Linked DNA regions of Magnetospirillum sp. XM-1. The protein of the gene in region 2 binds, or shares a complex with, the protein of the main gene of each other region. Links are inferred from orthologs where the notes say so. Each region holds a gene or a part of one and is shown on either strand. Other genes may lie near its edges. The genes, in order: XM1_RS12905 and iscU.

Region 1 (3,309 bases), 570 kb from region 2 along the record:
GGCCGAACTGGCCGGCTCCATCGGCGACCTGCAGGTCCGCAACATGGGCACGTTGGGCGGCGCGCTGGCCAATGCCGATCCGGCCAGCGACCACGCGGCGGGCGTTCTGGGCCTGGGGGCCGAGATCCTGACCGACCGCCGGGTCATCAATGCCGACGATTTCTTCCTCGGCATGTTCGAGACGGCCCTGGAGCCGGGAGAACTGATCGTCGCCGTGCGCTATCTTCTGCCGCGCCGCGCCGGCTATGCCAAGGTGCGCAATCCGGCCTCGGGCTATCCGGTGGTGGGCGTCTTCGTCGCCGAGACCGAGGCGGGCGTGCGGGTGGCGGTGACCGGGGCGGCGTCCTGTCCGTTCCGCCTCGAGGAATTCGAGATGGCCCTGGCCGGGGACTTTTCCGCCGCCGCCCTGGAGGGGTTGAGCGTTCCGCCCGACGAGTTGAACCGCGACCTGCATGCCAGCGCCGAGTACCGGGCGGCGCTGATTCCCGTCCTGGCGCGGCGCGCGCTCAACCACGGATGTGGTTCGTGACGCCGCCGGTGCTGGCCGGGCTGGTGCTGGCGGCGGGAAGGGCCAGCCGCATGGGCCGCGACAAGCGCCTGCTGCGCGTCGAAGGCCGTTCCATGCTGGAGCGCGCCGTCGCGGCGGCTTTGGAAGGCGGCCTGTCGCCGGTTCTGGTGGTCACCGGGCCGGAGCCCCAGCCCGACCTGCCCGAAGGCGTCATCCGGGTGGTCAACGCCGACCCGTCCAGGGGCATGGCGTCGTCCCTGGCCGAAGGCGTCGCGGCGCTGCCCGGGAACGTGGCGGGCGTCATGGTGCTGCTGGCCGACATGCCGAGGGTGACGGGGGCCCATGTGCGGGCCCTGGCCGCCGCCTTCCGTCCCGAAGGCATCTGCGTGCCGGTGTTCGCGGGGCAGCGGGGCAACCCGGTGCTGCTGGCGCGGCGCTTCTTCGCCGCCATGGGGGAATTGACCGGCGACAAGGGCGCCAGGGGGCTGATCGCCCAGCATGCCCAGGCGGTGGCCGAGATCGCCATGGAAGACGACGGAATCCTGATCGACGTGGACACGCCCGAATCATTGCGGGCCTTGGGAGGAGAGGAATGATCAAGTCCATTCGCGAGGCGTTTCCCGCTTTGGGGCGGCCGGGATTTCATTACCTGGACAGCGCCGCCATGGCGCAGATTCCCGGCATGGTGTCGGAGACCATCGCCCACCTGAACCGCACGGCGCGCTCCAACGTGCGCCGCGGCCTGCACGAGATGGCGCGCCGCGCCGACGAGGCCTATGACGGGGCGCGGGATTCGGTGGGGCGCTTCCTCAACGCGCCGCCTGAGGAGGTGGTGTTCACCGGCGGCTGCACCCTGGCGCTGAACATGGCCGCCTGGGGGCTGGGGCGGAATCTGGGGCCGGGCGACGAGGTGGTGGTCAGCCGTCTCGAGCATCATTCCGCCTGCCTGCCCTGGATGGCACTGGCCAAGGAGCGGGGATTCGCGCTGCGCTGGCTGGGGGTGACGCCCGAGGGGCGGCTGGACCTGGACGGCCTGGGGGCGGTGATGACGCCCCGCTGCAAGGTGGTGGTGGCAACCCACGCCTCCAACGTCACCGGGGCGGTCAGCGACCTTCCCCGTCTGGCCGAGGCGGCCCACGCGGTCGGCGCCCTGCTGGTGGTGGACGGCGCCCAGATGGTGCCGCACGGCCCGGTCGATCCGCGCGCGCTGGGCGCCGACCTCTACGCCTTCGCCGGGCACAAGGCCTATGGCCCCACCGGCATCGGGGTGCTGTGGGGCCGCGCCGAGGTTCTGGCCGGCATGACGCCCCTGGTGGTCGGCGGCGGCATGGTCGGCACGGTGGAGGACGACGGCTTCACCCTGGCCGATCCGCCGCACCGCTTCGAGGCGGGCACGCCGCCGGTGGCCCAGGCGGTGGGGCTGGCCGCCGCGCTCGACTGGATGGGCGGGCTGGACTGGCAGGCGGTGCGCCAGCAGGAAGCGTCGCTGACCTGGCATCTGCTCGACGGCCTGCGCGGCATGGAGGGCGTGCGCATCGTCGGGCCGACGGGCCTGGAGGCCCGGGTGCCGGTGGTGTCGTTCACGGTGGCGGGCTGCCATCCCCACGACCTTGCCCATCTGCTGGCCGAGCGCGGCGTGGCGGTGCGCGGCGGCGCCCATTGCGCCCGGCCGCTGATGAGCGCCCTGGGGCTGGAGGAGGGGACGCTGCGCGCCTCGCTGGCCGCCTATTCCGACCGGGCGGACGTGGATGCCCTGCTGAAGGCCTTGGGCGAAGCGGTGAAGGTGCTGCGATGAACGACGAACTTTACGGCGCCGCCATCAAGGATCTGGCCGCCAGGGAGCCGGTCGCGCTGGACCATCCCGACGCCAGCGCCACCCAGGACAATCCCCTGTGCGGCGACCGGGTCAGCCTGGACATCAGGCTGGAGGAGGGCCGCGTCACGGCCTTCGGCCACAGGGTCAAGGGCTGCGTGCTGTGCCGGGCCGCCTCGACGTTGGCGGCGGAGCAGGCGGTGGGCCTGGACGCGCAAGCCGCCGCAAGGCTGGCCGATCAGGTGGCGGGCATGCTGAAGAAGGGGGCCGAGCCCGCCTTTCCCGCCCTGGCGGCCTTTCTGCCGGTGCGTCCGCACAAAAGCCGCCACGACTGCGTTCTGCTGCCGTTCAAGGCCCTGGCCAAGGCGGTCAGGGGAGCCTGACCTTAGGATCAGATGGTGATGCCGATGCTGGCCAGGGTCTTGCTGAGCAGCATCATCTTGCGTTCCTTCTCCTCGCCGCTGGCGGTGCCCAGGTAGTCGGTGAGGAAGCCGGCGTCGCGGAGATAGGTGTTCAGGGTCTGGCGCACGGCGTCCATGTTGACGCCGTCGATGAAGGTTCCCTTGCGGCAGAGGTCTAGAAGGGTCAGCACCTTCTGGGCCGGTCCGCCCCCCTTCTTGTCGATCTGCTCGAACAGCCGCGCGTTCTTCAGCAACTGGGCCTGCGCCGCCTCGACCTGGGCCATGAAGGCCTGCTTGTCGCCTTCGGGCAGCCACGACGCCTTGATGGCGCGATGGATGCCGGCCAGGGTCTGCAGCTTGGGGACCGGGGGTTCCTGGCCTGAAACCACGCGCGGCACGAAGTCCTTGTCGCCGAAATAGTGCTCGATGAAGGTCTTGAGCGTGGCCCGGTTGCCCTGGCCCACCGCCACGGCGGTCAGCTGCATCAGGAAGGCGTAGCGGTCGGCCACCACCTTGCGTTCGCGCAGCAGGTCGGTGACGCCTTCCTTGTTGAGGTGGCGGGCCTGGCGCCGCTCCAGCGAGGTCAG
Region 2 (3,254 bases):
CGAGCTGACCACGTGGTCGGGAGATTCCAGGATCATGCGCCGGGCATCCGAGCCCACGGTGATCTCGCCGTCATCGGCGTAATACACCACCGACGGGATCAGGCCCTTGCCCTCGGCATCGCGCAGAACCTCGGTCTCGCCGTCGCGGGCCAGCGCCACCACCGAATTGGTGGTGCCCAGGTCAATGCCGACCGCCAGGCCGCGCTCGGATTCGTGGGGGGCCGGGCTCTCGCCGGGTTCGTGAAGCTGCAACAGCATTTAGGGAAGCCTCAGGGCACGGGTTTTCTTGGCACGGGCCTCTTCGGCCAGCTTGGCGAGGTATTTCAGGCGGATGGTCAGATGACCCGCCTCTTCCAGATTGTCGGCGTTGATAGCCGCCGAGATGTGGCACTGGCAGGCGATCACCTCGGATTCGGCCTGCATGGCCAGCTTGGCGATCTCGTCGGGCGTGGCGGCCTCGGCCAGGGCTTCGCGCTTTTCCATCTGCTCCATCAGCAACTCGCGGTCGTTGATGGTGCCGCAGGCGGTCAGGTCCACCGGATGGCCCAGATGGTTCAGCAGATAGGCGGCGCGCTTCAACGGATCCTTCAGGGTCTCGTAGGCCTCGTTCAGCGCGGTGGCCTGGGATTGGGACAGCGCCTTCTCCCTGGACGACTTGGCGGCGAAGCGGTCGGGATGCAGACGCTTCTGAAAGCCGAAATACTGGCGCTGCAGGGCGTCCAGATCCAGGTCGAAGGATGGCGGGATGCCGAGACGGGTGAAGTGGTCGATGGTTCCCGGCCCCTGGACGGCGCCGCACACCGAGCAGAACAGGGCGCGCGTCGCCACCGGCCCCTTGCAGGACCAACAGGAAACGATCTGGGCGGCGGCGGGGGCGTTCATCGTCCTCTCCGGTTCCTTCTTCTTCGAGCGATCGATTTCAAACGTGGCCGACTTCAAACGTGGAAAGACTCGCCGCAGCCGCAGCGCCCCTTCTCGTTGGGATTCTTGAAGACGAAGCCCGACTGCATCTTGTCCTCGACGAAGTCCATCTCGGTGCCGAGGATGAACATGGTCGCCTTGGGGTCGATCAGCACGGTGACGCCCTTGTCCTCGAGAATCTCGTCGAACTGCGACTTCTCGTCGGCATATTCAAGCGTATAGGACATGCCCGAGCAGCCCTTGGAGCGCACGCCGATGCGGATGCCCACGCTGGGCTTGCCGCGCTTGGCCAGCAGCGCCTTGACCCGCTCGGCGGCGGCGTCGGTGATGGTCATGGGAGCAGGAGGCATGATCTTCCCCTTCTTCTCGTATACCCGCGTTCCGCCGCTCAGCCCGACTTCTTCTTGTAGTCGGCGATGGCGGCCTTGATAGCATCCTCGGCCAGCACGGAACAATGGATCTTGACCGGCGGCAGGGCCAGTTCCTGGGCGATGTCGGTGTTCTTGATGGAAGCCGCCTCGTCCAGGGTCTTGCCCTTGACCCATTCGGTCACCAGGGAGCTCGACGCGATGGCCGAGCCGCAGCCGAAGGTCTTGAACTTGGCATCCTCGATGATGCCCTCGGCGCTGACCTTGATCTGCAGCTTCATCACGTCGCCGCAGGCGGGCGCGCCCACCAAGCCGGTGCCCACCGCGGAATCGTCCTTGTCCAGGGCACCCACGTTGCGGGGGTGCTCGTAGTGGTCGATAACCTTGTCGCTGTAAGCCATTACCGTTCTCCAACTTTACCATCGGGCCTCAGCCCGGAATCATTCTAAGGCAATTCGGTACCGAATTGCGCAGAAATTTAACTCAGTGCTCGGCCCATTCGATGGACTTGAGGTCGATGCCTTCCAGGTGCATGTCCCACAGGGGGCTCATGGCGCGCAGATGCTCGACCGCCTCGACGATGTGGTCGATGGCGAACTCGATGTCCTCGTCGGTGGTGAAGCGGCCCAGGCCGAAGCGCAAGGACGTGTGGGCCATTTCCACGTCGACGCCGAGCGCGCGGAGCACGTAGGAGGGCTCGAGCGAGGCCGAGGTACAGGCCGAGCCCGACGACACCGCCAGATCCTTGACCCCCATCATCAGCCCCTCGCCCTCGACGAAGGCGAACGAGATGTTCAGGTTGCCGGGGATGCGGTGGTCCAGGTCGCCGTTGACGTAGATTTCCGGCAGACGCTGCTTCAACCCACCCAGCAGGCGGTTGCGCAAGCCCATCAGCCGCTCGGCCTCGGCCCCCATCTCGGCCTTGGCGATGGCGCAGGCCTCGCCCAGGCCGACGCACAAGGGGGTCGGCAGGGTGCCCGAGCGCATGCCGCGCTCCTGGCCGCCGCCGGTGATCAGCGGCACCAGGCGGACGCGGGGGCGGCGGCGGACATACAGCGCGCCGATGCCCTTGGGCCCGTAGATCTTGTGACCCGAGATGCTCATCAGGTCGATGTTCATGGCGTTGACGTCCAGCGGGATCTTGCCTACCGCCTGGGCACAGTCGGTATGAAAGAAGGCACCCTTCTTGCGGCAGATGGCGCCGATCTCGGCCAGGGGCTGGATCACGCCGATCTCGTTGTTGACGGCCATGACCGAGACGATGGCGGTCTTGTCGGTGACGGCGGCCTCCAGTTCGGCCAGATCCACCAGACCGTCGGACTTCACCGGCAGATAGGTCACCGAGAAGCCTTCCTGCTCCAGGTGGCGACAGGTGTCGAGCACGCATTTGTGCTCGGTCACCACGGTGACGATGTGGTTCTTCTTGTCCTTGTAGAAGTGGGCGACGCCCTTGATGGCCAGGTTGTTGGACTCGGTGGCGCCCGAGGTGAAGATCACCTCCTTGGCATCGGCGCCGATGATCTCGGCGATCTGCTCGCGCGCCTTCTCCACCGCCTCCTCGGCTTCCCAGCCGTAGCGGTGGTTGCGCGAATGGGGATTGCCGAACTTCTCGGTGAACCAGGGCAGCATGGCCTCGACCACGCGGGGATCGCAGGGCGTCGTCGCCTGATAGTCCAGGTAGACCGGCGCCCCCGGCGCGCGGGGAAGGCTGGGGCGGGTCGTCTTGCCGAGAGCTGTCATTTGCAAAGATCCCTTACCTTTAGTCGTTTTGCTCAAGACGGCCGTCAGGCCGCCTCCGAAACCTTCAGTCCCCTGCGAGGCGGCTCAGGCCGCCTCGGAAACCTTTAATCCCTTGTGCCGGGCCAGATCGGCCCAGGCGGCAAGGAACGTGTCCACATCTTCCGGCCGGCTCGACCAGCCCAGGCTGACCCGGATGGCCGACCCCTTGAGCCGCTCCTCCAGGCC

Evidence for each region.
Region 1: the proteins of iscU (region 2) and XM1_RS12905 are in contact, whole or in part, in a solved structure (PDB 5XT5), measured with the Bacillus subtilis proteins. The link is inferred for Magnetospirillum sp. XM-1 from one-to-one orthologs.

Annotation. Positions count from the first base shown.
Region 1 is NZ_LN997848.1:2,788,070-2,791,378, forward strand. Bases 203-3,201 are described here. They hold XM1_RS12905 (aminotransferase class V-fold PLP-dependent enzyme), read left to right. Parts: upstream 203-1,100; coding sequence 1,101-2,303; downstream 2,304-3,201. Other genes in these bases: XM1_RS12895 (xanthine dehydrogenase family protein subunit M), read left to right, coding at 203-529; XM1_RS12900 (NTP transferase domain-containing protein), read left to right, coding at 526-1,104; XM1_RS12910 (iron-sulfur cluster assembly scaffold protein), read left to right, coding at 2,300-2,704; XM1_RS12915 (hypothetical protein), read right to left, coding at 2,713-3,201. Outside these bases: more of XM1_RS12895, read left to right, coding at 1-202; more of XM1_RS12915, read right to left, coding at 3,202-3,309. UniProt on the Bacillus subtilis protein: Type II cysteine desulfurase that acts as the initial step in the SUF-like Fe-S cluster assembly pathway.
Region 2 is NZ_LN997848.1:2,218,218-2,221,471, reverse strand. Bases 1-2,944 are described here. They hold iscU (Fe-S cluster assembly scaffold IscU), read right to left. Parts: upstream 1,691-2,944; coding sequence 1,310-1,690; downstream 1-1,309. Other genes in these bases: XM1_RS10350 (IscS subfamily cysteine desulfurase), read right to left, coding at 1,773-2,944; XM1_RS10360 (iron-sulfur cluster assembly accessory protein), read right to left, coding at 936-1,271; hscB (Fe-S protein assembly co-chaperone HscB), read right to left, coding at 259-882; hscA (Fe-S protein assembly chaperone HscA), read right to left, coding at 1-258. Also shown: more of XM1_RS10350, read right to left, coding at 2,945-3,029; XM1_RS10345 (cysteine desulfurase family protein), read right to left, coding at 3,114-3,254. UniProt on the Bacillus subtilis protein: Part of the SUF-like system that mediates the biosynthesis of iron-sulfur (Fe-S) clusters. Acts as a sulfurtransferase and thus transfers sulfur from SufS to SufB.